3 regions of the Nonomuraea sp. NPDC047529 genome follow, and region 3 is predicted to be linked to each of the others. Evidence: riboswitches for the same ligand, from Rfam matches in the RefSeq annotation. Region 3 holds a riboswitch; each other region holds the start of a gene.
What was found. Region 3 has a riboswitch for cyclic di-AMP ahead of ABZ815_RS18125 (hypothetical protein). Riboswitches for the same ligand answer to the same signal wherever they lie in the genome.
Positions count from the first base shown of each region.

Region 1: linked by a shared signal. The riboswitch ahead of ABZ815_RS26200 (NlpC/P60 family protein) and the one ahead of ABZ815_RS18125 (hypothetical protein) in region 3 are both predicted to bind cyclic di-AMP.
Region 2: linked by a shared signal. The riboswitch ahead of ABZ815_RS14160 (C40 family peptidase) and the one ahead of ABZ815_RS18125 (hypothetical protein) in region 3 are both predicted to bind cyclic di-AMP.

Region 1 is NZ_JBEYTJ010000017.1:125,954-135,241, forward strand. Features, by position in the region: gene ABZ815_RS26160 (L-aspartate oxidase) at 1-634, shown strand, start outside; gene ABZ815_RS26165 (type III pantothenate kinase) at 638-1,420, shown strand; gene ABZ815_RS26170 (hypothetical protein) at 1,487-1,981, opposite strand; gene lysX (bifunctional lysylphosphatidylglycerol synthetase/lysine--tRNA ligase LysX) at 2,130-3,611, shown strand; gene ABZ815_RS26180 (NADP-dependent oxidoreductase) at 3,668-4,597, opposite strand; gene ABZ815_RS26185 (helix-turn-helix domain-containing protein) at 4,678-5,076, shown strand; gene ABZ815_RS26190 (cytochrome P450) at 5,066-6,169, opposite strand; gene ABZ815_RS26195 (LuxR C-terminal-related transcriptional regulator) at 6,448-6,660, shown strand; gene ABZ815_RS26200 (NlpC/P60 family protein) at 6,690-7,733, opposite strand; cyclic di-AMP (ydaO/yuaA leader) riboswitch at 7,740-7,891, opposite strand; gene ABZ815_RS26205 (amino-acid N-acetyltransferase) at 8,179-8,748, shown strand; partial or broken gene ABZ815_RS26210 (hypothetical protein) at 8,759-9,288, opposite strand, start outside.
Region 2 is NZ_JBEYTJ010000007.1:218,512-227,799, forward strand. Features, by position in the region: gene ABZ815_RS14130 (sugar ABC transporter substrate-binding protein) at 1-92, opposite strand, end outside; gene ABZ815_RS14135 (ROK family transcriptional regulator) at 193-1,458, shown strand; gene ABZ815_RS14140 (sensor histidine kinase) at 1,571-2,698, shown strand; gene ABZ815_RS14145 (response regulator transcription factor) at 2,763-3,440, shown strand; gene ABZ815_RS14150 (DUF2306 domain-containing protein) at 3,413-4,039, opposite strand; gene ABZ815_RS14155 (NAD(P)-dependent alcohol dehydrogenase) at 4,217-5,209, shown strand; gene ABZ815_RS14160 (C40 family peptidase) at 5,193-5,747, opposite strand; cyclic di-AMP (ydaO/yuaA leader) riboswitch at 5,778-5,931, opposite strand; gene ABZ815_RS14165 (3-isopropylmalate dehydrogenase) at 6,031-7,077, shown strand; gene ABZ815_RS14170 (branched-chain amino acid aminotransferase) at 7,267-8,364, shown strand; gene ABZ815_RS14175 (O-methyltransferase) at 8,429-9,076, opposite strand; gene ABZ815_RS14180 (thioredoxin domain-containing protein) at 9,211-9,288, shown strand, end outside.
Region 3 is NZ_JBEYTJ010000010.1:99,650-108,937, reverse strand. Features, by position in the region: gene ABZ815_RS18175 (DUF885 domain-containing protein) at 1-188, opposite strand, end outside; gene ABZ815_RS18170 (DUF4032 domain-containing protein) at 212-1,429, shown strand; gene ABZ815_RS18165 (NAD(P)H-binding protein) at 1,423-2,025, opposite strand; gene ABZ815_RS18160 (helix-turn-helix domain-containing protein) at 2,080-2,430, shown strand; gene ABZ815_RS18155 (roadblock/LC7 domain-containing protein) at 2,568-2,942, shown strand; gene ABZ815_RS18150 (hypothetical protein) at 2,946-3,779, shown strand; gene ABZ815_RS18145 (roadblock/LC7 domain-containing protein) at 3,812-4,183, shown strand; gene ABZ815_RS18140 (hypothetical protein) at 4,209-4,580, shown strand; partial or broken gene ABZ815_RS18135 (alpha/beta fold hydrolase) at 4,590-5,231, opposite strand; gene ABZ815_RS18130 (hypothetical protein) at 5,262-5,471, opposite strand; partial or broken gene ABZ815_RS18125 (hypothetical protein) at 5,763-6,191, opposite strand; cyclic di-AMP (ydaO/yuaA leader) riboswitch at 6,416-6,550, opposite strand; gene ABZ815_RS18120 (DUF5302 domain-containing protein) at 6,716-6,916, opposite strand; gene ABZ815_RS18115 (MDR family MFS transporter) at 6,964-8,418, opposite strand; gene ABZ815_RS18110 (PadR family transcriptional regulator) at 8,475-8,972, shown strand; gene ABZ815_RS18105 (rod shape-determining protein) at 9,057-9,288, shown strand, end outside.

The sequences.
Region 1 (9,288 bases), on a different contig from region 3:
CAAGGACGGCGAGCGGGTCGCGGCCGGCGACGTGCTGATGACGGTCGAGGGCCCGACGCGGGCGGTGCTGACCGCCGAGCGCACCGCGCTCAACCTGCTCACACACCTGTCCGGGGTGGCCACGATGACCGCCCGGTGGGTCGCCGCGATCGAGGGCACGCGGGCGCGGGTGCGCGACAGCCGCAAGACCCTGCCGGGTCTGCGGTCCCTGGAGAAGTACGCCGTGCGCTGCGGCGGCGGCGTCAACCACCGCAGGTCGCTGTCGGACGCGGCCCTGATCAAGGACAACCACGTCGTGGCGGCCGGCGGCGTGGCCGAGGCGTACCGGGCGGTGCGGGAGCGCTATCCCGAGCTGCCGATCGAGGTCGAGATCGACCGGCTCGTCCAGCTGGAGCCCCTGCTGGACGAGGGCGCCGAGGAGATCCTGCTGGACAACTTCACGGTCGAGGACACCGTATATGCCGTACAAATCGTGAAAAGTCGGGCGAAAAACAGGGTTGCGCTTGAAGCGAGTGGGGGATTGACCTTGGAATCGGCTCGTGATGTGGCTGAAACTGGCGTTGACTACCTTGCGGTGGGAGCGCTCACCCACTCGGCGCCGGCCCTGGACATCGCACTGGATTTGCGGGGGTAATTGATGCTGCTCACGATCGACGTCGGCAACACGCACACGGTGCTGGGGCTGTTCGAGGGCGAGGACGTCATCGAGCACTGGAGGCTGGCCACCGACGCCCGCCGCACCGCCGACGAGATCGCCGTCGTGCTCCAGGGGCTGCTGGCCCAGTCACCACTGCTCAAGGGCGCCGACATCAGCGGCATCGCCATTTGCTCGACCGTGCCGAGCGTGCTCAACGAGATGCGGGAGATGTGCCGCCGCTACTACGGCGACGTCACCGCCGTGATCGTGGAGCCCGGTGTGCGCACGGGCGTGCCGGTCCGCATGGACAACCCCAAAGAGGTCGGCAGCGACCGCATCGTGAACGCCCTGGCCGCCATCGACCAGTACGGCGGCCCGTGCATCATCGTCGACTTCGGCACCGCCACCTCCTTCGACGCGGTGTCGGCCAAGGGCGAGTACGTCGGGGCGGTCACCGCCCCCGGCATCGAGATCTCGGTCGACGCGCTGGCCGCCGCCGGCGCCCAGTTGCACAAGGTCGAGCTGGTCAGGCCGCGTTCGGTGATCGCCAAGAACACGGTCGAGGCGTTGCAGGCGGGCATCATCTACGGCTTCGCCGGCCAGGTCGACGGCATCGTCGAGCGGATGGCCGCCGAGCTGGCCGACGACCCCGACGAGGTGACCGTCGTGGCGACCGGCGGCCATGCGGCGCTGGTGGTCGGCGAGTCGCGCTCGATCGACGTGCACGAGCCCTGGCTGACCCTCATCGGCCTGCGCCTGATTTATCACCGGAACACCGCTTAGAACGTGACAAGCGGCCCCCGCTTGGGAAGGGGGGCCGCCTGTCGGTCGTGGTGTCACCTATGAGCGTCACGCGTCCTCGGCGCTGTAGAGCTCGCGCCAGGAGCCGCACTTGGTGGCGAAGGTGCCCTGCTCGGGAACCTGGCAGACCTTGACCCGCAGGGTGAAGACGTCGTTCTCCTCGAAGTGGAACTTCTTGTAGCCCGGGGAGCCGCAGTACTTCCTGGTGTAGACCGTGGACCAGTCGCCGTCGGAGTCCTCGGCCTGGAACTTCACGTACGCGCACTTGCCGCCCTCGTCGTAGTCGCGGTCGTCCAGGTCGTAGAGCCGGCCGGTGACCTGGACCTCGTTGGAGTCCTCCTCGTCCCACGCGACGTCGACGTGACCCTGGGCCTTGGCCAGGTGCTGCTTGGCGTACACCGGGCCCCAGTAGTCGGAGTAGTCGTCGAAGTCGGCGGCGGTGGCGGCGGTGGCGGTGGTGGCGCTGGCGGCCGAAGGAAGCGACAGGGCCACGGCGCTGGTGGCGGCGATGGCGAGGATGCCCGTCGCGATCTTCTTCATCATGATCTCTCCCGGAGCTCCTCTCGGGCCGGCTCCTTGCCGGCTCCCCCCGGAGCTCGTGACTCATTGGTACAAAAGGGGCCTTGCAGGGCCCCTGCAGAGAACCGTCACGAGCGCTTGCAGTTCGCCGTATCCCCTACGCTTTGTTGTTGTGAGCGAGGAACTTCCAGAGCAGATGCGCATCCGGAGGGAAAAGCTCGACCGCCTCCGCAGCGAGGGCGTCGACCCTTACCCGGTGAACTTCCCACGCACGGCGACCAACGCCGAGGTCAGGGAGAAACACCAGGGCCTGGAGCCCGACACCGCCACCGGCGAGACGGTCGCGGTCGCGGGCCGCGTCATGCTCAACCGTGTGGGCGGCAAGCTCTGCTTCGCCACGCTCCGCGACGGCGGCGACGACCTGCAGGTCATGATCTCGCTCGACAAGGTGGGCGAGGAGTCCCTGGCGGCCTGGAAGCGCGACGTCGACCTGGGCGACCACGTCGGCGTGATCGGCGAGGTCATCACCTCGCGCCGCGGCGAGCTGTCGATCCTCGCCGACAGCTGGCAGATCACCGCCAAGTGCCTGCGCCCGCTGCCGGAGAAGCACGTCGGCCTCACCGACCCCGAGGCGCGGGTGCGCCAGCGCTACGTCGACCTCATCGTCAACGACGAGGCCAGGAAGATGGCCCGGGTGCGCAGCGCGACCGTGCGCGCGGTGCGCGACTTCTGGCACGAGGAGGGCTACCTCGAGGTCGAGACCCCGATGTTGCAGCCCATCCACGGCGGCGCGACGGCCCGGCCGTTCAAGACCCACATCAACGCCTACGACATGGAGCTCTACCTTCGCATCGCGATCGAGCTCTACCTCAAGCGGCTGGTGGTCGGCGGCGTCGAGAAGGTCTTCGAGATCAACCGCAACTTCCGCAACGAGGGCGCCGACTCCACGCACAACCCCGAGTTCACCATGCTCGAGGCCTACGGCACCTACCTCGACTACAACGACATCGCCGACCTGACGCAGCGCATGTACCAGAAGGCCGTCGTGGCCGCCCTGGACACCACCGTGGTCGTGCACGACGGCGTCGAGATCGACCTCGGCGCGGAGAAGTGGCCCCGGGTCAGGCTCTACGACCTGGTGTCCGACGCGGTCGGCGAGGAGATCACCACCGAGACCACCCTCGACGAGCTGCGGAAGATCGCCGACCGCCGCGAGGTCCACTGGGACGCGAAGTGGGGCTCGGGCAAGCTCGTCCAGGAGCTCTTCGAGGCGCTGGTCGAGCACACGCTCGTGCAGCCGACGTTCGTCATGGACTATCCGCTGGAGACCTCGCCGCTGGCCCGCCTCCACCGCGACAACCCGCTGCTGACCGAGAAGTGGGACCTGATCGGGTTCGGCACCGAGCTCGGCACCGGCTACTCCGAGCTCAACGACCCGATCGACCAGCGCCACCGCCTGGTGGAGCAGTCGCTGCTGGCCGCGGGCGGCGACCTGGAGGCCATGCAGCTCGACGAGGACTTCCTCCAGGCCCTTGAGTACGCGATGCCGCCCACGGGGGGCATGGGCGCCGGCATCGACCGGATGATCATGGCCTTCACCGGCAAGAACATCCGCGAGACCATCCTGTTCCCGCTGGTCAAGCCCACTCACTGAGCCGTCGTCCGGCGCCCCGCCGATGCGCGGGGCGCCGGATCGGGCGGTCAGGGCGGTCAGGGCACCAGCACGAGGCGTCCGCGCAGCCCGCCCTCGGCCAGGCGGGCGTGGGCGTCGGCGGCCTTCTCCAGCGGGTACGTGTCGGCCACCCGCAATGTCAGCCGTCCGGCCTCGACCAGGCGCACCAGCTCCGCGAGCTGCCCGGCGTCCGAGCGGAAGAGCACGGTGGCCACGTCCGTCCCGCGCAGCGGCACCGGCGCGGCCCCCGACGTGAGCCCCACGAAGGTCCCGCCGTCCCGTACGGCGTCGAGCGCGGGCAGGCCCAGCACGGCGGCGTCCACGACGGCGTCCACCCCGCCGGGGACCCGCGCCCGTACGCCCTCGGCCAGGTCCTCCTCGCGGGGGACGAACCATTCCGCCCCGAAGCCGCGTACCAGTTCCTCGTCCGCGGCGCCGGCGGCGGCCACCACCCTGACGCCGCGGACGGCGGCCAGCTCGACCAGGTAGCCGCCGACGGCCCCCGCCGCCCCCGTGACCAGCAGGGTGCCCCCTGGGCCGACGCCGGTCCGGTCGAGCGCCTGCCAGGCGGTGAGGCCGTTGAGCGGCAGCGTGGAGGCGTGTGCAGGGCTCACGTTCCGCGGGGCGCGGGCCACGGCCGGGGCGTCCAGCACGACGTACTCGGCCTGCGCCTTGTACGGCAGCTCCAGCCGCGCGGAGAGCCCCACGACGTCCTCGCCCACGGTGAAGGAGGTGCCCGGGCCCACCTGGTCCACGGTCCCCGCCGCGTCGAAGCCGATCCCGTACGAGTCCAGCTTCCTGGCCAGCCCGTACGAGGCCAGCGCCCCGGCCGCCACGGCCAGGTCGAAGGGGTTGACCCCGGCCGCCGCCACCTTGACCCGTACCTGGCCGGGCCCCGCCTCCGGCAACGGCGCGGACACCAGCAGGGGAACGCCGGAGCCGCCGATGAGTGCACGCATGTTCGTCATGCCCACGACCCTAAGAAGAGCTACTCTCTTTCAGTAAGTAGGCACCTGGAAGTGCGTAACATACGGCAAGGAGTGAGACGGTGGCGACCACGACGGCGGCGCAGCGGCGTGACCAGGCCAGGCTGGCCTTCGACGCCTACTTCGCCGAATGCCCTTCCCGCAAGCTGCTCGACCGGCTCAGCGACAAATGGGTCACGCTGGTGCTCAGCGCGCTGGCCCGCGGCGAGCGCCGCTACAGCGACCTGTCCCGGCACATCGCGGGGGTCAGCCAGAAGATGCTCACCCAGACCCTGCGCGGCCTGGAGCGCGACGGCCTGGTGGCGCGCCGGGTGACGCCGCAGGTGCCGGTACGGGTCGACTACGCGCTCACCCCGCTCGGCGAAAGCCTGATGCCGCTGGTGATCGCCATCAAGACCTGGGCCGAGGAGCACATCGAGGACGTCGAGGCCGCCAGGGAACGCTACGACGCTACCGCCTGAGCCGCACCGGCAGCCGGGCCAGCCCGCGCAGCACCACGTTCTCCTTGTACGGCGGCTCCGGATCGGCGGCCTCCATCTTCGGCGCGGCCACGGCCAGCGCGGACAGCGCGATCTCGCCCTCCATCCTGGCCAGCGTCGCCCCCAGGCAGAAGTGCAGGCCGAGCCCGAAGGCGAGATGCCGGCCGGGCTCGCGGCCCGGGTCGAACCGGTCGGGATCGGCGAACGCGGCCGGATCGCGATTGGCCGCGCCGATCGGCACGAGCACGGCCGAGCCGGCGGGCACCGGCGTGCCGCCCAGTTCCCTGTCCTCCAGCGCGATCCTGGAGGTGAGCTGGACCGGCGGATCGAAGCGCAACACCTCCTCGACCACCTCCCTCGGCCGCTCGGCGGCGCGGTGCAGCAGGCCGTGCCGCAGCAGGTTCAGCACGCCGTTCGCGATGAGGTTGACGGTGGTCTCGTGGCCGGCCACGAGCAGCAGCACGCAGGTCGACAGCAACTCGGCCTCGGTCAACTCCTCGACGTGCGCGAGGGCGCTCAGGAGGTCCTCACCGGGACGCTCGCGGCGCAGGGCGATCAGGCGGCGGAAGTAGTCGCGGAACTCGTTCCTGGAACGCTCCGTTTCCGACATGAGAGCGTCTGTCAGCATCGGGTCAAGTCCGCGGGCAAGAGCCTCGCTCCATCCGCGGAAGCGCTCGTGGTCCTCCGGCGGCACCCCGAGCATCTCGCTGATCACCATCACCGGCAGCGGGTGGGCGAAGCCGGAAATCAGCTCCGCCTCCTCCGGCAGCCGTCCGATCAGGTCGGCGGTGATCGCCGCGACCCGCGGCCTGAGCCGTTCGACCATGCGCGGGGTGAACGCGCGGCTGACAAGGTTCCGCAACCGGGTGTGATCGGGCGGGTCCATGAGCAGGAACGACCTGCCGGGCTGACCTGCCTCTTCCGCCACGGGCGCGGACGTTCCGTGACCGAACATCGGGTCACGCAGGACGGCCGCGCACAGCTCGTACGTGGTCGTGACGAGCAGCCCGCCGCGCGTTCTGAAGATCGCCCCGACCGCGCGGAGCTCTCGATATCGGACGTACGGATCGCGCACAAATTGCGGATCCGAGGGATCAAAACCCAGGAGGTCGGTGGCGCTCATCGGTGGCTGGACCGGGCCGCCGAATTGATCGTTTGGACCGTTCATAGCGGACCGTGGCGTGCCGACATATGCGGAGTACGTCACATATAAGTGATCATGTCAATAGCACTGGTCAAGGGCGGCGATTGTCGTGCTTGACGACCTTTCCGCGATGCGTTTACCTTCACCGAGACGAGCGGCTTTGCTCCTACTGAAAGGTCCAAGTTCTGCTGTTGGGGGGAGGGCTCCCGGTGGATGTGCTCACTGAAGGCGTTGAGCTGAGCCACGCGGATTTGGCGTTACTGGCTGAACTGGCCAGAGGGGTGACCGTCGACCGGGTCGGGAGACGGCTGGATATCAGCGGACGGACCGTACGCCGGCGGCTCAGAGGCATCTGCGACCGCATCGGCGTGGCCACGGCGATCGAGGCCGTGGCGTGGGCGGCGCGCCGCCAGCTCATCTGACGGCGCGGAACTCCGAAGTGAATCGCCGGTCAGTCCGCGATGCGCACGGCGCCGGCGAACGGCCGATTGCCGAGCGCGGAGATCCGGACGACATCGCCGGTCTGCGGTGCGTGGACCATCATGCCGCCGCCGATGTAGATGCCGACGTGGTGCAGGTCGCTGTAGAAGAAGACCAGGTCGCCGGCGCGGAGCTGGTCGCGGCTGATGTGCGTGCCGGCCGTCCACTGGTCGCCGGTGTAGTGGGGGAGCGAGATGCCCACGCGCTGGTAGGCGGCCATCACCAGGCCGGAGCAGTCGTAGGAGCGCGGCCCTTCGGCGCCCCACACGTACGGCTTGAGCTGCTGGGTGAGGGCCCACTTGGCGGCCTGGGCGGCCTTGCCGTTGCCGATGACCGGCAGGTTGACGCGTACGGCGCGGGTGCCGGGCCGGCCGGCCTCGCCGACGGCCCGCCGGTAGAGGTTGCTCTCGACCTTGGCGACCAGCTTGGTGATCTTCGAGCGCTTGCCCTCAAGATCACTGACGATCTTCTGGACCTCGGCGATGCGGGTCTTGGCGCCCGACCTGGCGCGCTCGGCGGCCTCCATGGCCTTGGCGAGCTGGTTGACCTCCTCGCCCTGCTGCTGTTCGAGCGCGTACGTGGTCGCGGCCCGGTCGAGGAAGGTCTCAGGGTCGTCGGACTGGGCGAAGACCAGGGCCTTGTCCAGGCCGCCGGTGATGTAGGCGTTCTGGGCGAGCAGCGTGGCCCTGGCGCGCTTGGCGGCCAGGTCGGACTCGCTGGTGGCCAGGGTCTTCTGGGCGGCGTCGTTGGCCTTCTGCGCGGACTTCAGCCGTTCGCGCTGCCCGTTGTACTCCTCGGTCAGCGTCTCGATCTCTTCGTGCATCTTCTCGACCTGGTCGGCCAGCTCGGAGAGCGACGGCTTCGGGTCGGCGGCGGCGGAACCGACGGGTACGGCGAACAGCATCGCGGCGACGGCGGCGCCGATGACGCCGAGGCGACGTGAGCGCCTGGCCTGCTCCCGGGGACGGGCGTGCCTGCCCCCCGGCTTCCCCTCGCGATCGAGCGTCCGCTTCACCAACCAAGCTCCTCTCATCGACGCCGGCCGGGTTAGCTGACGGGTTCGGGCCGGAGCAGCCCTACCGAGATGATCGGATTCACCCCGAGTGGTGGCGCGAGGTGCTCGCCACCGGTGGTTCCCCGGCTTCCCTTGCGGGAATTGGGCGTGTCTTTCCGCGCGCATTACGCGGAGAACATCGTCGCTGGACACTAATGCACTCCGGGTTCGCGCTCAACCGGAACTACCGAGTCTGTAGAGGTTTCACAACTGAAGGGTCACAAGGTGATCTCGTGGGTAGCCGTACGGAAGCGGGCTTCTGCACCTTTTGTCCAGCATTCTGGGGGGTGACGACTGGAGGAAAGCTCCAGGTCGGGGCGTGTTCATCTGGACACAGCATGTGATGAGATGCCCGAGACGTGGGATTTAGGGCTGAGCCGTAATGAGATCTGTACCCTGGAGAGCCATGGAGCAGGTGGCCGAAGTGGCAGTCCCCGAGACCGCGGTCGTGGTCAGGCGTGCCCGCACGCCCGACGTGCGCGCGATCAGGCGTCTCGTGGACACCTACGCGGGCGCGGGTCCGCGGCTCCTGGAGAAGGCCACGGTCACGCTGTACGAGGACGTCCAGGAGTTCTGGGTGGCCGAGCTGAGCGGGGAGGTCGTCGGCTGCGGCGCGCTTCACGTGCTCTGGGAGGATCTCGCCGAGGTCCGTACGGTGGCGGTCGATCCGGCGTGCCGGGGAATGGGGGCCGGGCATCGGATCGTCTCGGCACTCGTCCGGCAGGCGAAGGATCTGGGGCTGCGACGTGTATTCTGTCTGACTTTTGAGGTCGACTTCTTCGCGAGGCACGGTTTCCGCCCCATCCAGGGCACGCCGGTCTCACCCGAGGTCTACGCCGAGTTGCTGGCCTCGTACGACGAGGGTGTGGCGGAGTTCCTTGATCTGGAACACGTCAAACCGAACACCCTTGGCAACACCCGCATGCTGCTGCATCTGACATCGGGTGACGCGGACCTTGACCACTTGGAAAGGTGATTGTTGATACCTATGTCGATACGTTGGGCAGCACAGGCATGTGTCCTGACACGTGCCACATGCGCACTCGAAGCGAGGTGACACGGTGAGCACCGGACAGCCGCCGTATCCACAGGACGAATCCGGCGAGAACCCCGAGTACGGGCAGCACCAGGGCCGTCGCCCCGGTGAGCCCGACCCGGACGTGACTGTGGTCGGCTACCGGGCGGACGACGCCTATGGCCAGCCCCCATATGGCCAGCAGCAGCAACAGGGCTACGGCCAGCAACCCCAATACGGTCAGCAACAGCAGCACGGCCAGCAGCAGGGCTACGGCCAGCAGCCCCAGTACGGCCAGCAGCAGGGATATGGCCAGCAGCAGGGCTACGGCCAGCAGCCGCAGTCCTCGGGCCAGCAGTACACCCAGCCCGGCTATGGCCAGGAGGCCCAGTACGGCCAGCAGGCCGCCTCGGGCCAGCAGGGTTATGGCCAGCAGCCGCAGTACGGCCAGCAGCCCCAGTCGCTGCCCGACTACGGTCAGCAGCAGCAGGGCTATGGCCA
Region 2 (9,288 bases), on a different contig from region 3:
TGCGTGGTGGTGGTCGTGCCGGTGGTGCTGTTCCCGCAGGCGGCGGCCAGCAGGACCGCCGCCGCGGGGATGAGTCGCCAAGCTCGGTGCATCGCACTTCGTCCTCTCAGAAGATGCCCGCCCCCGCTTGGTAAGAAAGGTAGTTTACTATCAGGCGAGTTGGCTAGAGTGCACCTCGGAGGGAGGCCGGACATGCGACGCGACCTGGCCAATCCACGGCTGCTGCGGGTGCTCAACGAGCGCCGCCTGCTCGACCAGCTCCACGAGCACGGCCCGGCCTCGCGCGCCGACCTGGCCAAGAGCACCGGCCTGTCCAAGCCCACGGTCTCGGCCGCCCTGGCCGGGCTGGCGGAGGACGGCCTGGTCCACCTGGTCGGGGAGGTGTCCGGGCGGCCCGGCCCGGTGTCCTCGCTCTACGACATGAACGCCGCCTCCACCCACGTCGCCGGGATCGACATCGGCCGCGACTGGATCCGGGTGGCCGTGGCCGACCTGCGCGGCACGTTCGCGGGGCGTACCGACGGGCGCAACACGGCCCGTACCTCGGCCGAGCTGGCCGGGCTGGTGGGCGAGCTGGCCAGGGCGGCGGCCCGCGAGGCGGAGGTCGAGTGGCGCACGATCACCTGCGCGGTGGTCGGCTCGCCCGGCGTGTACGACCCCGTCCGCGGCGGCCTCGACTTCGCCCCCAACCTGCCCGGCCCGCCGGACCTGGCCGACCGGCTGCGCGCGGCCCTCGGCGTCGAGCTCGTCATCGAGAACGACATCAACCTGGCCGCCGTCGGCGAACACGCCCACGGGGCCGGCCGCGGCAAGGCCAACTTCGCCCTGGTGTCCATCGGCACGGGCGTCGGCATGGGCATCGTGATCAACGGCGAGCTGTACGTGGGGGCGCGGGGGGCGGCCGGGGAGGTCTCCTACGTCCCGGCCGCCGAAGAACCGGCCACCGCCGCCGCCGCGCAGAGCGCCGACTCCTTCGTGGAGGGCGGGGACTCCTTCGCCCAGGGTGCCGACGCGTTCGCCCAGGGTGCCGACTCGTACGTGCACGGTGCCGACGCGTTCGCGCACGGGGCCACCGAGGCCGTCACCTCCGCCCCGGGTGTCGTGCGCGCCGCCCGGGCGGCGGGGCTGGAGCTGGAGACGGCCAGGGAGGTCTTCGCCGCCGCCGCCGACGGGAACGAGGTGGCCAGGTCGGTGGTGGAGGCCGAGGGGCGGCGCATCGGCGGGCTGCTGGTGGCGGTGGCCGCCGTGCTGGACCCGGAGGTGATCGTGCTGAGCGGGGGAGTGGGCCGCAACCTCGACCTGCTGGGCGCGTCCGTCGAGCGCCGCATCGCCGAGCTCGGGCCGCTGCGCCCGCGGGTGGTGGCCAGCGTGCTCGGCGACAGCGGCGTCCTGCTGGGCGCGGTCGCCCACGCCAAGTCCCGCGCCTGGGACCTCATCTTCGACGCCCGCAGACACTGACCCCCGGCCCCCGGACCCTTCGGAGGGGCGGCGTGTTCGGGTGGCGTGCCTTGCGGGGGTTGGTGGGGGTTTGGGCTCTGCGGGGGGTGGGGGGCGCCTTTACGATGTGGGGGTGGCCGGCCTCCTTCGTTCCGTGTGGCGCGAGCCTCGTCCCCCTGGCCCGCCGGTGCGGGTGTGGCGCGACTGGGCGCTCGTCGCGGCGCTCGTGCCGGCCGCGGTGATCGAGGGCGTCCTGCGGCCCGACCTCCGGTGGCCGGTGGTCTCGACGGCCGTCACCGTCGCGCTGATCCCCACGCTGCTGTGGCGCCGGACCAGGCCGCTGCTCATGGTCGCGCTCGTCTTCGGCGTCACCACCCTGGCCCCGCTGCTGACCGGCGGCGCGCCGGTGGAGACGTACACGCTGGTCTTCGTGACGATCGTGCTCTACGCGCTGTTCCGGTGGGGTTCGGGGCGCGAGGCCGGGATCGGGATGGCGGCGGGGCTCGTCGCGGTCGGCCTGTCGCTGGCCTCCGGCCGCATGGCGATCGGCGACGTCGTCCCGGCGCTGGGCGTGCTGGTCGCGACCGTCGGGCTGGGCAGCGCCTTCCGGTACCGGGCCGGCGCGCGGCTGCGCGAGCTCGACCAGGTCAAACTGCTCGAACGCGAACAGCTCGCCCGCGACCTGCACGACACCGTCGCCCACCACGTCTCGGCCATGGCCATCCGCGCCCAGGCGGGCCTGGCCACCGCCGCCTCCGAGCCGGGCGCGGCCACCGACGCGCTGCGGGTGATCGAGGCCGAGGCGTCGCGTACGCTCGCCGAGATGCGGGCCATGGTCCGGGTGCTGCGCAGGAACGAGCCGGCGGAGCTGGCCCCGGGCCGCCACCTCGACGACCTGCGGCAGCTCGCCGGCCGCCCGCGGGTCGGCCCGGCCGTCGAGGTGGAGGTCGCGGACGGGCTCGGCGACCTGCCGCCGTCGGCGGGCGCCGCGCTCTACCGCATCGCCCAGGAGTCGATCACCAACGCCCGGCGGCACGCCCGCCACGCCACCCACATCACCGTCCGCGTCACCGCCGACGACGCCGCCGTCCGCCTGACCGTGAGCGACGATGGCGACCGCGCCGGTGGCGTCGCCGCCCCCGGTTACGGTCTCATCGGCATGATCGAACGCGCCGCCCTGCTCGGCGGCACCTGCGAGGCGGGCCCCAACCCCAACCGAGGCTGGACGGTCACCGCCGTCCTGCCCAGGGAAGCCGCATGACCGAGCAGGGGAAGCCGCATGACCGACCGACGGGAGGCCGCGTGACCGACCAGGGGAAGCCCGCGTGACCGAGCAGCGGGAGGCGGGGGCCATCCGGGTGCTCGTCGCCGACGACCAGGAGATCGCCCGCACCGGGCTCAGGATGATCCTCGACGCCCAGCCCGGCATCGAGGTTGTCGGCGAGGCCGGCGACGGCAGGCGGGCCGTCGAGCTGGCCCGCCGCCTGCGTCCCGACGTGTGCCTGTTCGACATCCGCATGCCCGGCCTCGATGGCATCGCGGCCACCCGGCAGCTGGCCGGGCCCGACGTCGCCGACCCCATGGCGGTGGTCGTGATCACCACCTTCGACCTCGACGAGTACGTCTACGCCGCCCTCCGCGCCGGAGCCAGGGGCTTCCTGCTCAAGGACGCCGGCCCCGCGCTGCTCGCCCAGGCGGTGACCGCGGCGGCCGGCGGCGAGGCGCTCATCGCCCCGAGCGTGACCGCGCGCCTGCTGGCCGCGTTCGCCGGGGCCGGGCGTATCGAGGCGCCCGCGCAGCCGGTCGAGGCGCTCACCGGCCGCGAGGAGGAGATCCTGCGCGCGGTGGCCCGCGGCCGGACCAACAGCGAGATCGCCGCCGAGCTGCACATCTCGCTCAGCACGGTCAAGAGCCACGTCGCGAGCCTGATGACCAAGCTCGGCGTGCGCAACCGCGTCGAGATCGCCATGTGGGCCTACGAGACCGACCGCGTACGCACCTGACCCCGGCGGACGACCGACTCGGCCACCGCCAGGTTGATCACCCAGCCCGCGCCGACGAGCAGCGCCCGGCCCAGCTCGCCAGGTGGCCCGAAGGCGGCCAGCCCGAACGCCAGGGTGAACGCCTGCGTGCCCGCGCCGAGCCCGATCGCGTACCCGCGCGTCATCCAGGCCCGATGCCGGGCGACGTCGCGCCGCCGGATCGCGGCCAGGCCGAGCAGGAGGCAGGCGGCCATGGCCGTCCCGAACAGCAGCCGGAAGGCGGCCAGCAGCGTGCCGTCGCCCGCCGGGAGGTCGGAGAAGAGCGTCAGCCACAGCCCTGACAGCGCCGCGACCAGCCCGGACGCCACCAGCGCCCGCCCAGCCACCCGGTGCCACCCGGGCCGCCGGGCCCGGAACCCGGCCTGGAACTGGAACGTGCCGAGGACGCAGAACGCCAGCGACGCCGGGATGTGCAGCAGCACCGGCACGGGCATGGCGAAGAACCGCGCGTTGTCGGCCGTGACGGCGGCGCCGGAGGCCAGCTCGGTCACCCGGAGGGCGCCGGCGACCAGGGGGACGACGCTGAGCGTGAGCAGCCCGGCAGGTGCGATCCATCTCATGGGGAAGAGGGTGACGGCCGCGGCCGTGCCGGGTCATCGCGCGGACGGCCCCTCCCTGTTCGCACCATCGGCGGGACGGGCCGTCGTACTTTCGGCCATCGAGCCGTCGCCTTTCGACCGTTGAGCGTCCGCGCAGGTCGCGCCCACACTGACGGCACATCCACGAGGGAGGAAACGATGAAGGCCTACGTCCTGCGCAGGTTCGGCTCGCCCGACCAGCTCGTCCTGACCGAGGTCGAGCGGCCCGTGCCGCGCGACGACGAGGTGCTGATCCGGGTGCGGGCCACGTCCGTGCAGCCCTATGACTGGCACTTCATGCGGGGAGAGCCGTACCTGGCCCGGGTCATGGGCGGCGGGGTCGGGCTGCTGCGGCCCAGCATCGCCGTCCTCGGGGCCGACGTGGCGGGGGAGGTCGAGGCGGCGGGCAAGGACGTCACGCTGTTCCGCCCCGGCGACGAGGTGTACGCGATGTCCCTGCGGGGCGGCTTCGGCGAGTACGTCTGCCTGCGGCAGGACGAGGTGGCCCCCAAGCCGCGGGGGCTGTCGTTCGAGCAGGCGGCGGCGGTGCCGATGGCGGCCAACACCGCGCTGATCGCGCTGCGCGACGAGGGACGCGTGCAGCCGGGCCAGAAGGTGCTGGTCAACGGCGCGTCCGGCGGTGTGGGCACGTTCGCCGTGCAGCTCGCCAGGTCGATGGGGGCCCACGTCACCGGCGTGTGCGGCGGGCGCAACGCGGACCTGGTCCGCTCGCTCGGCGCGGACGACGTCGTCGACCACACCAAGGAGGACTTCGCGACCTCGGGCCGGCGCTTCGACCTCCTCATCGACGTGGCGGGCGGCCGCCGGCTGTCGGACTGCCGTCGCGTGCTGACCAGGAAGGGCACGTACGTGCTGGTCGGCGGGCCGGCCGGCCGCTGGGTGCAGCCGGCCGGCCACATGTTCGCCGCACTGGCGTCGGCGTCCTTCGTCCCGCAGCGGATCGTCAGGGCGGACGTGGTCCGCTGCGGGAGCAACAGGGCGAACCTGCTGACGCTGACCGGGCTGATCGAGCAGGGGGAGGTCACCCCGGTCATCGACAGGACCTTCCCGTTCGGCGAGATCCCGGCGGCCGTCCGCTACCAGGAGGAGGGACACTCGCCGGGGAAGGTCGTCGTCACAGGGTCGCGGTGAGCATGGCGGGGGCCGGGGCCTTGCGGAGCTGGGCGTAGTCGGCCCAGCGCTTGACGCCCTTGGGGTCGGGGCGTACCGCGCCGACGAAGGCCTGCCTGCGCCACTGCGACAGGCGTTCCTCCTTCACCACGTCGCCGGTGTGGGGGGAGTGGACCATGTAGCCGGGCTTGGAGATCATGCCGACGTGGCCGAGGCCGCTGAAGAACACCAGGTCGCCTGGTTTGAGGTCCTTCCAGGCGATTTTCTTGGAGAAGGCGCCGTACTGATCCGCGGCGACTCTGGGGAGCTCGATGCCGGCGTCCTCGTAGGCCCGGAGCATGAGGCCCGAGCAGTCGTAGCCCCGCTCGCTGGCGCCGCCCCACACGTACGGGGTGCCGCGCTTGTCCATGGCGTATTCGAGGGCGACCTTCCAGGCCGGTTTCGGCACGTGCCGTTCCTGGACCTGTTTCACCTGGGGGCCGGTGAGGGTGATGGCGGGGGTGGGGTCGGCGGGAGCGACGGGAGCGGCGGGCGCGAGACCCGCTCCGCCCGCCGCCACCGCCAGGAGAATGGCGATGCTAGACAGGGGACTGTCCTTCCACGTGGCCGGCCGGGTTAGCTGACGGGCTCGGGCCTGGAAGTAGCCCTACGGCGGTGCTTGAGAGCGGTGCCGATTCGCCCCGGGGGGAAAGATGGGTCCCCGGCTCCACGCAGCGGCTGCGTGGATTAGGCTCGTCGGACTCTAACGAAACGGTCAAAAGGTCGCAATCCCCCCAAAACGGATTGTCCGGAGATTGAGATGATGTGTTCGTCAGCCGAGACGAGCCGGTAAGGTACCGCCCATGGAGTCGCGTAACATCCGCCTGGCCGTCATCCCCGGGGATGGCATCGGTGCCGAGGTCGTAGCCGAAGGGCTCAAGGCCCTGGAGGCCGTGGGCACGAAGATCGAGCCCACCCACTACGACCTGGGCGCAGCCCGCTACCACCGCACGGGCGAGACGCTGCCCGACGCGGTGCTCGAAGAGCTGCGCGGCTACGACGCGATCCTGCTCGGCGCCGTCGGCGACCCCAGCGTGCCGCCGGGCATCCTGGAGCGCGACCTGCTGCTCAAGCTCAGGTTCGAGTTCGACCACTACGTCAACCTGCGCCCGGTCAAGCTGTTCCCCGGCGTCGAGACCGCGCTGGCCGGCGCCACCGCCGAGCACATCGACATGGTCGTCGTCCGCGAGGGCACCGAGGGCCTCTACGCCGGCACCGGCGGCGTCATGCGGCGCGGCACGCCGCACGAGATCGCCACCCAGGAGTCGCTGAACACCGCCCACGGCGTCGAGCGCGTCGTGCGTTACGCCTTCCAGAAGGCGCAGTCGCGGCCCCGCAAGAAGCTCACGCTCGTCCACAAGACGAACGTGCTCACCTTCGCCGGCGACCTTTGGCAGCGCACGGTCAACCGCGTGGCCGAGGAGTTCCCCGACGTCACCACCGACTACAGCCACATCGACGCGGCCTCGATGTTCTTCGTCACCCAGCCCGAGCGCTTCGACGTGATCGTCACCGACAACCTGTTCGGCGACATCATCACCGACCTCGGCGCCGCGATCGCCGGCGGCATCGGCCTGGCGGCCAGCGGCAACATCAACCCCGAGCGCACCTCGCCGAGCATGTTCGAGCCGGTGCACGGCAGCGCGCCCGACATCGCCGGTCAGGGCAAGGCCGACCCGACCGCCACCATCCTGTCCGTGGGCATGCTCCTCGACCACCTCGGCCTGCACGCCGAGGCCGCCAAGGTCGAGCAGGCCGTGGCCGCCGACATCGCCGAGCGCGTCACCGGCCGCGCCGGCCGTTCGACCAGCGAGATCGGCGACGACATCTCCGCGCGAGTATCCGGCTAGGACCGTCTAGCCCCGTACGCGCCTGGCGGTCCCGACGAGGACTGCCAGGCGCTTTTTGGCGTTCAGAGGGTTGAACCCATCCCAACTGCCTCTTGCCATCCCAAATGGCAAGACAATAGGAAGTACGAATACTGCTCGTGGGCAGTAGCTTTCAGGATCGTAGATTCGCAGAGAGTAAGGACCGTCGTCATGACCATCGCTCAGAAGCTCAGCTTCGACGTGCAGCATTCCGACCACGCTCGCACCGCGGCCGAGCGGGAGCAGGTACTGGCGAACCCCGGGTTCGGGCAGGTCTTCACCGACCACATGATCACGATCGACTACACCGAGGGCCAGGGGTGGCACGACGCCGCGCTCCTGCCGTACGGGCCGCTCCTGCTCGACCCCGCGACCTCGGTCTTCCACTACGCGCAGGAGCTCTTCGAGGGACTGAAGGCGTACCGGCAGATCTCCGGCTCGATCGTGGCCTTCCGTCCGTACGCGAACGCCGCCCGCTTCAACCGCTCGGCCGAGCGCATGGCCATGCCGGAGCTGCCGGAGGAGGCGTTCGTGGAGTCGCTGGAGCTCCTGGTCTCGGCCGACAAGGAGTGGGTGCCGACCACCGAGGGCCACAGCCTCTACCTGCGTCCGTTCATGTTCGCCACGCAGGCCGGGCTCGGCGTCAACTACCCGTCGAAGACCTACAAGTACATGGTCATCGCCTCGCCGGCGGCCTCGTACTTCGCCGGTGGCATCAAGCCCGTCTCGGTGTGGCTGTCGACCGAGTACACGCGCGCCGCGCCCGGCGGCACCGGCTTCGCCAAGTGCGGCGGCAACTACGCCGCCGCCTTCGTCGCCCAGCGCCAGGCCGTCGAGAACGGCTGCGACCAGGTCGTCTGGCTCGACGCCCACAAGCACGAGTACGTCGAGGAGATGGGCGGGATGAACCTGTTCTTCGTCTTCGGCAACAAGCTCGTCACCCCGGCGCTCACCGGCACCCTGCTGCCCGGCATCACCCGCGAGTCGATCCTGGAGCTGGCCGACGAGCTCGGCCTGGAGACCGAGGAGCGGCTGATCTCGGTGGACGAGTGGGAGTCCGCCTGCGCCGCCGGCGAGCTGACCGAGGTGTTCGCGTGCGGCACCGCCGCCGTGGTGACCCCCGTGGGTTCGGTCAGGGGCGCCGACCGCTCCTGGACCATCGCCGACGGCACCCCGGGCCCGGTGACCATGCGGGTGCGCGAGGAGCTCGTCGGCATCCAGTACGGCGCCCGCCCCGACACCCGCGGCTGGATCCACAAGATCGCCTAGGGCGTGCCCGGGAGGCCGGCGTTCAGCCGCCGGCCACCGCCGGGATCCCGTGGTCAAGGGGGGGCTAGTGGTTCTTCCTGATCATCGTGATCCCGTCGGCGATCGGCAGCACGACCACGCTCACCCGCGGGTCCTCGATCACCAGGTCGTTGAACTCGCGGATCTGCACCGTCGTCGGCTCCGCGTGCGCCGGGTCGGCCACGTGCCCGCTGCGCAGCGTGTTGTCGGCCAGCAGCAGGCCGCCCGGCCGCAGCCGCTCGACCAGCAGCTCGTAGTAGCCGGGGTAGTTGCCCTTGTCGGCGTCGAGGAAGGCCAGGTCGACGGGCTCGTCGAAGGCGGCCAGCGTCTCCAGGGCGGGCCCGAGCGTCAGCGAGACGCGGTCGGTCACGCCCGCCTTCTCCCAGTAGCGCCGGGCGATCGAGGTCCATTCCTCGCTCACGTCGAAGCAGTGCAGCCGCCCGCCGGACAGCCCCCGCGCGATGCAGATCGAGGAGTAGCCGGTGAACGTGCCCACCTCGACCGCCACGGCCGGGGCCGCGAGCTGGGTGAGCATGGTCAGGAACCGGCCCTGGTCGGCGGAGATCTGCATGCCGGCGCGGTCGCCCGTCGCCTCGGCCGTCTCCCGTGCCAGCTCCTCCAGCAGGGAGTCGGGCGGGGTGGAGTGGTCGAGGATGTACCGGCCCACCGCGGGGTCGAGGAGGTTCGCCTTCATGAAGGTCATTCTCTCCTCACAGCGTTCTCTCACCGTCATCAGGTACCAATGAGGGAGCCGCGCCGGGCGGCCGTCCGGAGAGTGGTTCTGGCGTTGGTAGGGTCTGCGCGATCGGTGAGCGGGGAAATGGGCGGATGATGAAGCGGTTGATTGCGGTCGTGGTCGCGGGTGCGGCCCTGGTGGTGCTGGGTGTGCTGGCTTTCTCGGAGCCG
Region 3 (9,288 bases):
TCGATGGCGTCGTCCAGCGAGTCGGCCGGGGACTTGGAGAGGCGTTCGATCCAGCGGATCTCCTCCCGGGCGCGGTTCTCCCAGGCGGAGGCGGTGAAATCGCCGAGGGTGTGGTCGTAGCCGTCGGCTCCCAATTGGCTGGCGACGACGGGACGGTCGGAAAAGTACCAGTTGAGAAACTCGTCCACCTACGCACCATATCCTGACGTTCATGCCCCTGCAGATCACTGGCGCGCTAGGCGACCCCGACCTCATCCGGCTCCCCTGGGACGTCCCGCTGGCCGACTGGCCCAAGCATCATCTGGTCGATCTGCCGCGCGGCATCTCCCGCCACGTCGTACGGTTCGCCCGGCTCTCCGGCAAGGTCTACGCGATCAAGGAGATCAGCGAGCGGTACGCCAGGCGGGAGTACCAGCTCCTGTGGGACCTGGCCCGGCTGGACGCCCCGGCCGTGGAGCCCGTGGCGTACGTGACCGGCCGCGACGACGACCTGGACGCCGCGCTGATCACCCGCCATCTGCAGTTCTCGCTCCCCTACCGCGCCGTGATGTCGGGCACCCTGCGCCCCGACACGCTCACCCGCCTGCTCGACGCGCTGGCCGTGCTGCTGGTGCGCCTGCATTTGAACGGCTTCTACTGGGGCGACTGCTCGCTGTCCAACACGCTGTTCCGCCGGGACGCCGGCGCCTTCGCCGCCTACCTGGTGGACGCCGAGACCGGCGAGATGCACCCGATGATCAGCGAGGGCCAGCGGCTGACCGACATCGACGTCGCCCACACCAACATCTTCGGCGAGATGCTCGACCTGGAGGCCGGCGGGCTGCTGCACCCGTCGATCGACCCCATGGAGACCGCGGAGGACATCGTCACCCGCTACCACCGCCTGTGGGCCGAGATCACCGACAGCGAGATCATCGACGAGGTCGACTGGCACCGCGTGGAGCAGCGCATCCGCCGCCTGAACCTGCTCGGCTTCGACGTGGCCGAGATGATGGTGCGGCGCAAGGTCGGCACCGGCCGGCTGATCGTGCGGCCGAAGGTGGTGGACGCCGGCCACCACCAGCGCCGGCTGATCAGGCTGACCGGGCTCGACGTGGAGGAGAACCAGGCGCGGCGGCTGCTCAACGACCTGGACGGCTACCGGGTCGCCAAGGGCCTGCGCCACGAGGACGAGGCCATCGTGGCGCACCGCTGGCTCGCCGAGGTCTTCCACCCCACGGTCGACGACATCCCCGCGGAGCTGCGCGGCAAGCTGGAGCCCGCGCAGCTCTTCCACGAGATCCTCGACCACCGCTGGTACCTGTCGGAGACGGCGGGCGGCGACGTCGGGCTGGCCACGGCGGTGAAGTCGTACGTGGACAACGTGCTGGTGCACAAGCCCGACGAGAAGGCGCTGCTGCCCGACGACCAGGACGAGGACGATCAGTAGGCGACGGTGATGCGGGTGCGCGGGTGGGCGTTCTCCGCCAGTTCGTCGGCGATCGCCACCGCGTAGTCCTCGGCCGTGATGAAGCTGCGGCCGTCGGCGTCGCTGAGCAGGTCGTCGTGGCCGATCCGGTAGACCCCGGTGCGCTCGCCCGGCGCGATCTCGGCGGCGGGTGAGACGTAGGTCCAGTTCAGGTCGGTCACCTCGCGGTAGAGCCCGAGCACCGTCCGCGCGGCCCTGGCCTCCTTCTTGTAGATCTCCGGGAAGCCGGGCGTGTCGACGAGGTCGAGGCCGGGGCCGGCCTTGAGGCTGCCCGCGCCGCCCACGACCACCACGCGGCTCACCCCGGCGGTCCGCAGGCCGTCGATGAGCGCGCGGTTGGCGGCCAGGAACGGCGGCTCGGGCTCGGTGCCGTCGCGCGGCGGGGCGATGGCGCAGACGACGGCGTCGTAGCCCTCGGCGAGCGTGGCGGCGTCGTGGACGTCGCCCTTGACGGGACCGCGGCGGCTGACACCGGTGACGTCGTGGCCGCGGCCGGTGAGTTCGGTGACGATGCGCTGGCCGATCATGCCGGTCGCGCCGAACACGAGGATCTTCATGAGAAGCACAGTATCCAATGGATACTGGTTACTTCATCGTGCTATAAGTACCTTATGGATACCGGTGATGCCTTCGACCCGAACTGCCCGACCCGGCTGGTCCTCGACCGGATCGGCGACAAGTGGTCGGTGCTGGTGCTGCTCAGCCTCAGCGACGGGCCGATGCGCTTCACCGTGCTGCGGGGGCGGATCGGCGGGGTGACGCCGAAGGTCCTCACGCAGACGCTGCGGGCCATGGAGCTGGACGGGCTGATCACCCGCGAGGTCTTCGCCGAGGTGCCACCGCGGGTGGAGTACGCGCTGACCGACCTCGGACGCTCGCTGCACACGCCGATCTCGGTGGTGGCGCGGTGGGCCGAGGAGAACGTTTCCGAAATCATCCGCCATCGTGAAAAAGTCTCGTGAATTGATCTTATTTCCGCACTAGTGATGCTTTTCTTCGCCCTGGCCGTATAAAAACGTATCTCCTGGTAAAACGCGTCCCTTCTGATCTCTTGTGACCCCCTACGCTTTCCCCGTCCCACGACGGAGGGAGGCTCGCGGTGCTGGGAGTGGACACGTGCCTGGCGGAGGTCATGTCGATACCGGGCGCGCTCGACGCCATGCTGGTCGACGGCACCAGCGGCATGGCGGTCGCCTTCAGCAGCGCGTCCGGCGTGGACGCCGACAGGTCCGCCGCCGCGCTGACCGAGGCGCTGCGCGCCACCACCGACGGGCTGACCCGGACGTGTCCCGGCGAGATCGTGCGCATCGACGACATGCTCGTCACCACCGACCGGGGGCACCACCTGCTCCGGCTGCTGGAGACGGTCTTCGAGGGGCCGCTGGTCATCTACGTCCGCCTCGACCTGGAGCGCTCGAACCTGGCCCTGGCCCGTTACCGCCTGCGGGCCATCTCCGACCTGCTGACCACCTGAGCCATGGCCGCGCTCGACTCGCTCCTGTCCGGACTCGCCCGCGAACGCGCGACGGGCGCCCTCCGCCTGGGCAGGAACGGCACGATCTACCTGTCGGGAGGGCGCGTGACGTACATGGAGTGCGCCCAGGCGCCGGGCGTCGAGCGGCTGTTCGCGGCCCGTGGGCGGATGTCGGAGTCGGCCCTGCGCGCCCTCCAGGCCGACGGCGGCCGCACCCGGCTGCTCCAGGAGGGCCCGGTCACCCTGGCCGAGCTCCAGTACGCGGTGCTCGGCGTGGTCCAGGACGCCGCCTTCTTCCTGCTGCCGGTGACCGGCGTGCGGCCGAAGTTCCGGCCCGGGGAGGAGCACTGGCTGGGCGGGCAGTGGTTCTTCGACGTCCCGGAGCTGGTGCGCGAATCCGCCCGCCGCCGCGAGCAGCTCGCCGGCATCTGGCCCTCCGCCGACGTGGACACCCAGCCCGTACGGCCGATCCCGCGCCTTCCCGGGCACGGGGTGACGCTCAGCCAGGTGCAGTGGGAGGTCGTCGTACGGGCCGACCAGAAGGCCACCCCGCTGGAGCTGGCCCGGCAGCTCGGCCGGTCGGGCTACTCGGTGCTGCTGGCCGTCAGGAAGCTGGCCGCCGCCGGCCTGCTCGTCCCGCCGGACCCGGTACGGCCCGCGCAGCCCCGGCGCCACCCCGACCACGGGGAGGCGCTGCCCAAACGGGTGCCGAGCCCGGTGGCCGTCCCCGCCGGCGACGGGCGGACGGGGACGGCCGCCGGGCCGGTGCCGACGGGCGACCCGACCGATCTGACGCTGCTGCGGCGGCTGAAGAAGGCGCTGGAGGAGATGCCGTGAGGTTCCCCTCACGACGCAGGAGGAGGCCACCCGTGGAGCTACGGCAAGAGGTCCTGGCGGAGATGGAGCTCCTGCGCGGACGCACCCCTGACGTCACCGGCAGCGTCGCCTGCACCGTGGACGGCCTGCGGATCGCCGGCGACCTCGACGGCGACACCGGCGAACAGGTGGCGGCGCTGTCGGCGGCGCTGCTCGCGATGAGCAGCCGGATGCTGACCATGGCGGGCCGCGGGACGTTCGAGGAGACCCTCGTGTCCGGCACCGCCGGGTTCGTGGCCCTCTACGCCGCGGGCCCCACGATCGTCCTCACGGTCCTGGCGGGACCCGGCGCCAACGTCGGGCTCCTGCGGCTGGAGGGCAGGAAGACGGCGGCCTCCGTGGCCGCCGTGGCACGCAAGCACTGACCATCCCACCGAAGCGGAGGAAAGCATGGCAGGCATGGACGTCTCCCTCAAGGAGATGATGAGCATCGACGGCACGATCGGAGCGGCGATCGTCGACCACGGCAGCGGCATGGCGCTCGGCACGCTCGGCGGCTCGAAGGAGCTGGACCTCCAGGTCGCGGCGGCGGGCAACACCGAGGTCATCAAGGCCAAACTGCGCACGATGGACTCGCTGGGCCTCAAGGACGGCATCGAGGACATCCTCATCACGCTGACCGCGCAGTACCACATCATCCGCCCGCTCACCGGCCGCAGCGGCAAGGGCCTGTTCCTCTACCTCGCCCTCGACCGCAACCGGGCCAACCTGGCCCTGGCCCGGCACATGCTCAAGGTCATCGAGGAGAAGCTGGAGCTCTGACCGGCCCGCTCACGGCTCCGTGGCGACCTCCGGGCGTACGGCGGCCGCGGAGCCGGTGTGGGCGCTGATCTCGGCGATGATCTCGGGCCAGAGGGGGCGGGGCAGGTCGTGGCCCATGCCGGGGTAGGTGACCAGGCGGGCGCCCGGGATGGCGGCGGCGGTGGCCCGGCCGCCGGCGATCGGCACGAGCTGGTCGTCCTCGCCGTGGATGACCAGCGCGGGCGCCCTCAGCCCGCCCAGTGCCGCCGTACGGTCGCCGGAGGCCATGATGGCGGCCAGCTGGCGGGCCGTGCCGGCCGGGTCGTGGCAGCGGTCGAAGGCCAGCCCGGCCAGCCTGCCGACGCGTTCGCGGTCCAGCTCGTAGCCGGGCGACCCGATGACGGACCAGGTCGCCAGGGCGCCGGCAACGACCGACTCGCGATCGGTCGCGGGCTTGGCGAACAGCACCGCGGCGGCCGCCTCGGTCGGCGGGGCCGCCTGGGGGCTGGGCGTGGACATGATCGAGGTCAGGCTCAGCACGCGCGCGGGATGCCGGATGGCCAGCGCCTGGGCGACCATCCCGCCCATCGAGGCGCCGACGACGTGCGCGGCGGGCAGGCCCAGGACGTCCATGAGCCCGGCGCTGTCGTCGGCCAGGTCGTCCAGCACGTACGGCGAGGGCGCTCCCCATGGGGGAACGCCCTAGTCGTGGAGGTGCGTGGACAGGCCCGCGTCGCGGTTGTCGAACCTGACGACGTGGTGCCCCCGCTCGGCCAGGAGTTCGCAGAACTCGTCGTCCCAGTGGATGAGCTGGGCGCCGAGTCCCATGATGAGCAGCAGGGGCCTGCCCGCGGGTGAGCCGAAGCTCTCGTAGGCGATCTCGATGCCGTTGGCGGCTGCGCGCTGGATCACAGCGACCAGAATGTCATTCTGGTCGTCCGACGTAAAGGCCGGAATGTCCGTGGGTCAGTCGTTGAGGAGCTTGCGCAGGCGCTCGCCGCCGAGCACCACGCCGCCACCGGCCAGGACCAGCACGCCGGCCATGACGGTGCCGCCCATCGCGACGGTCTTCCCGACGTTGCCCTGACCGCCGGCGGAGGTTGCCGCGTCGTCGGCGGGCGCCTCGGCCAGGACCTTGGGGGGCTCGGCCGGGTTGGCGTCGTACCTGCTCCAGGCGCCACTGGAGAAGGCCACGGGGTAGTTCTTCTTGCCCTTGCCGTCGCCCCACTTGGTGATGACGTAGTCGATCTTGATGTGGCCCTGGCCGCCGTTGCCGTCCACGCCGAGGGTGTCGGAGTTGAAGGTGCCGCCGGTCAGCTCGGCGAAGGTCTTGGCGTCGAGGTCGAGCATGACGCCGCGGTTGGAGGGCTCGCCGGGGCCGCGGTCGCCCACGAAGAACGGCATCTTCTTGCCGTTGTAGGTCACGTAACCCTCGGTCATGAGGGGCCAGCTGGGACTGGCGGCCAGGCCCTTCTGCATGGGCTTGCCGCTGGCGGGAAGACCGGTGTCGCCGGCGCGGCCGGAGGAGTCGTCCCAGAAGTACGAAGCCTTGGTGGATCCCTTGAGCAGGATCTTCTGGTCGTCGCCGGTGTCGGCGTGGGCGCCGGTGGCGGAGATCGTCAGCGCGCCCATGGCGGACACGGACAACAGGGCGAGAGAGCGCAGGCCAAATCGAGACATGAAGCAGTGAAGTCCTTCGCGAGGGGACAGGGGGAACGCGCGTGACTACGGTGCGTAACCGGGCAGAGCGCCGAAAGGGTGGTTACGCGGCGCGTGGGGGAAAGTCGGGGAAGAGACCGCTCAGCAGGCGGTCGTCACTACACTGTCCGGGGGTACGACGAGGTGGTACATGCGTGAAGTCCTCTCCATCTCGCCTACCGGGTTAGCTGACGGGTTCGGGCGTGGAGATGCCCTACCGGCACAGGGCCGGATTCACCCCAATGAGATGGGTCCCCGGTTCCCGACAAGTCGGGATTCGGCGCCAGCTGTCGCCCCTCTCCTGGTAGGGACTACGCCACCAGCTGGTAATTGGTTAAGACGGTACCCAGAGATTCGGACAAATACAAACGAATCGTCATGAACCGGGTAAAGATCTACCTGTCGAGGTAAAGAGAAAGGGGGCACGGCATGCCGTACCCCCAGCTAAATTCGACCTTTCAGCCGCCGCTCTTGCGCCTGAAGGATCTTTTACTCGAGGCCGGGCCGTGCGCCCCGTGGATCTTCGACGGGTCCACGCCCCTGCCACCCGCGGCCGAGTCGGCCTGCTGCCCGCGCTTGCGTTCCAACGCCTCCCGGAACTTGCGCTTCATCTCGTCCTCGGGAGTCTCGCTGACTTCCGGCTCCGGTGTTTCCGCCATGAGGACCTCCTGGTATTGGGGACATCCACAGCTTCGCATGACGCCGCTTACGACGCGAAACCGGCCTCCACTCTGCTCTCCGGCGACGGCGTCTGCTCCAGCCGCCTGCCGGGCATCATGACCAGCGCGACCAGGGCGATCACCGCGCCCGCCACGCCCAGCGACGGGATCACCACGGCCGCCGCCGAGGCGTGCGCGGCCGCGAGCCCGTGCACGGGCGCGTCCGTGGTGATGACCGACGTGTACGCGGTGCCGGCCAGCGCCAGCGCCACCGAGCCGCCGATCTGCCGGAAGAAGGTGAGGTTGGCCGAGGCGGTGCCGATGTACTGCGGCGCGACGGCCTGCTGCACGGCCACGGTCAACCCCGACAACATCGGCCCCATGCCGAGCCCGATGAGCACCATCCACCCGGCCAGCAGCAGGCCGTCGGTGCGCAGGGTCAGGTTCAGGCAGAGCAGGCTGCCGGCCACCAGCAGGAACGGCGCCCCCACCAGCCACGGCTTGTACGTGCGCGTCCTGGACATCAGCGTCCCCATGAGCGCGCTGCCCGCCACCATGGCCAGCGTCATCGGGTAGATCCTCAGCCCGGACTCGGTGGCGCTGACGTTCAGCGCCTGCTGGAAGTAGCGCGGCAGGAACACCACACCGGCGTACATGCAGAAGGCCGTGAAGAACGAGGTCGCGTTGACCAGCGTGTACGTGCGGTCCCGGAACAGGTGCATCGGCATGATCGGGCTCGCCGCCCGCAGCTCGACCAGCACGAACACGGCCAGCAGGACCAGGGCCAGCAGGATCGGCCCGGCCACGGGCAGGGAGGTCCAGGAGTTGCCGTCCAGGCCCTTCTCGGTGAGGCCGAGCAGCAGCGCGCTGATGGCCACGCTGAACACCGCGATGCCCAGGTAGTCCGGCCGCCCCCCGCCGCCGGTGCCCGGACGGAACGGCAGCCGCAGCGCCACGATCGCGATCAGCACGATCCCGAGCGGCACGTTCACGTAGAAGGCCCACCGCCAGCTCGCGTGGTCGGTGAACAGCCCGCCCAGGAACGGCCCGGCCAGGTACGTCAACGCCATCACGCCACCGAGCGCACCCTGCACCCGGGCGCCGTTCCGGCCGGGCGGGAACATCTCCATCACCAGGGCCAGCGAGAGCGGCAGCAGCGCGCCCGCGCCCAGCCCCTGCACGGCCCGGAACACGATGAGCTGGGTCATGTCCTGCGCCAGGCCGCACAGCGCCGATCCGACGACGAACACCGACATCCCGACGAGCAGCAGCGGCTTCCTGCCGTGCTGGTCGGACAGCCGGCCGTACAGCGGCACGGTGACGGTGGAGGTGAGCAGGTAGGCCGTGACCACCCACGTGTACAGCCGCGTGCCGCCCAGCTCGCCGGTGATGCGGGGCAGCGCGGTGCCGACGATCGTCTGGTCGAGCATCGCCAGGAACATCCCGCCGAGCACCGCCAGCAGCACCAATCCATTGCCCTTGGCCTTCATGTCATTAGTCACAGGTAGAGAGTGATAGGTAAGAGCTGACATGTCAAGCCTTTGCTATGCTGGCGGGCATGTCCCTGCGGATCGCCCTTCTCGGGCTGCTCTCCGGCGTCGGCCCGGCCAGCGGCTACGACCTGGCCAAGAAGTTCGAGCACTCGCTCAACCACGTCTGGCAGGCCGGGCACACGCAGATCTATCCCGAGCTGGTCAAGATGGCCGCCGACGGCCTGGTGACGGTCGAGCACGAGGGCGCGCGGGGCCGCAAGATCTACGCCATCACCCCCGAAGGCCGCGCGCTGCTCACCGACTGGCTGGTCGGCCACGACCCGTCGGCGACCGTGCGCAGCGAGACCGCCCTCCAGGCGTTCCTGTTGCCCCTGCTGGACACCGAGCAGGCCATCGCCGTGGTCGAGCGCATCAAGGCCCACTTCGTGGCCCGCCTCGCCGTGCTCGACTGCGTCCCTGAGGGCAGGCTCGGCAACTACGCGCTCACCCTCGGCCTCCGCCAGGTCCGCTCCGGCGTCGCCTGGGCCGACGAGACCCTGGCCGCCCTGCGGCGCGAAGGGTAAAACGGAACTCTTCGGTTCCTGGTGTTGCGTTGGAGCAGCCCCGGATATACACCCAGGCATGATGGTCTACCTCCCAGTACGGCGATGAGCCTCCTGGGTCGTGACCTGGCGATCGACCTCGGCGCGGCCAGCACGAGGATCTATGCCAAGGGCAAGGGCATCGTGCTCGACGAGCCCTCGGCCGTCATGCGCGACAGGGAGACGGGCAAGGTCCTCGGCTACGGCGCCGAGGCCGCGGACGCCGTGGACGTCACGGACGGCGAGACGTACTGGCCGATCAGCGACGGCCTGCCCCAGGACGGCGAGCTCGCCCGGC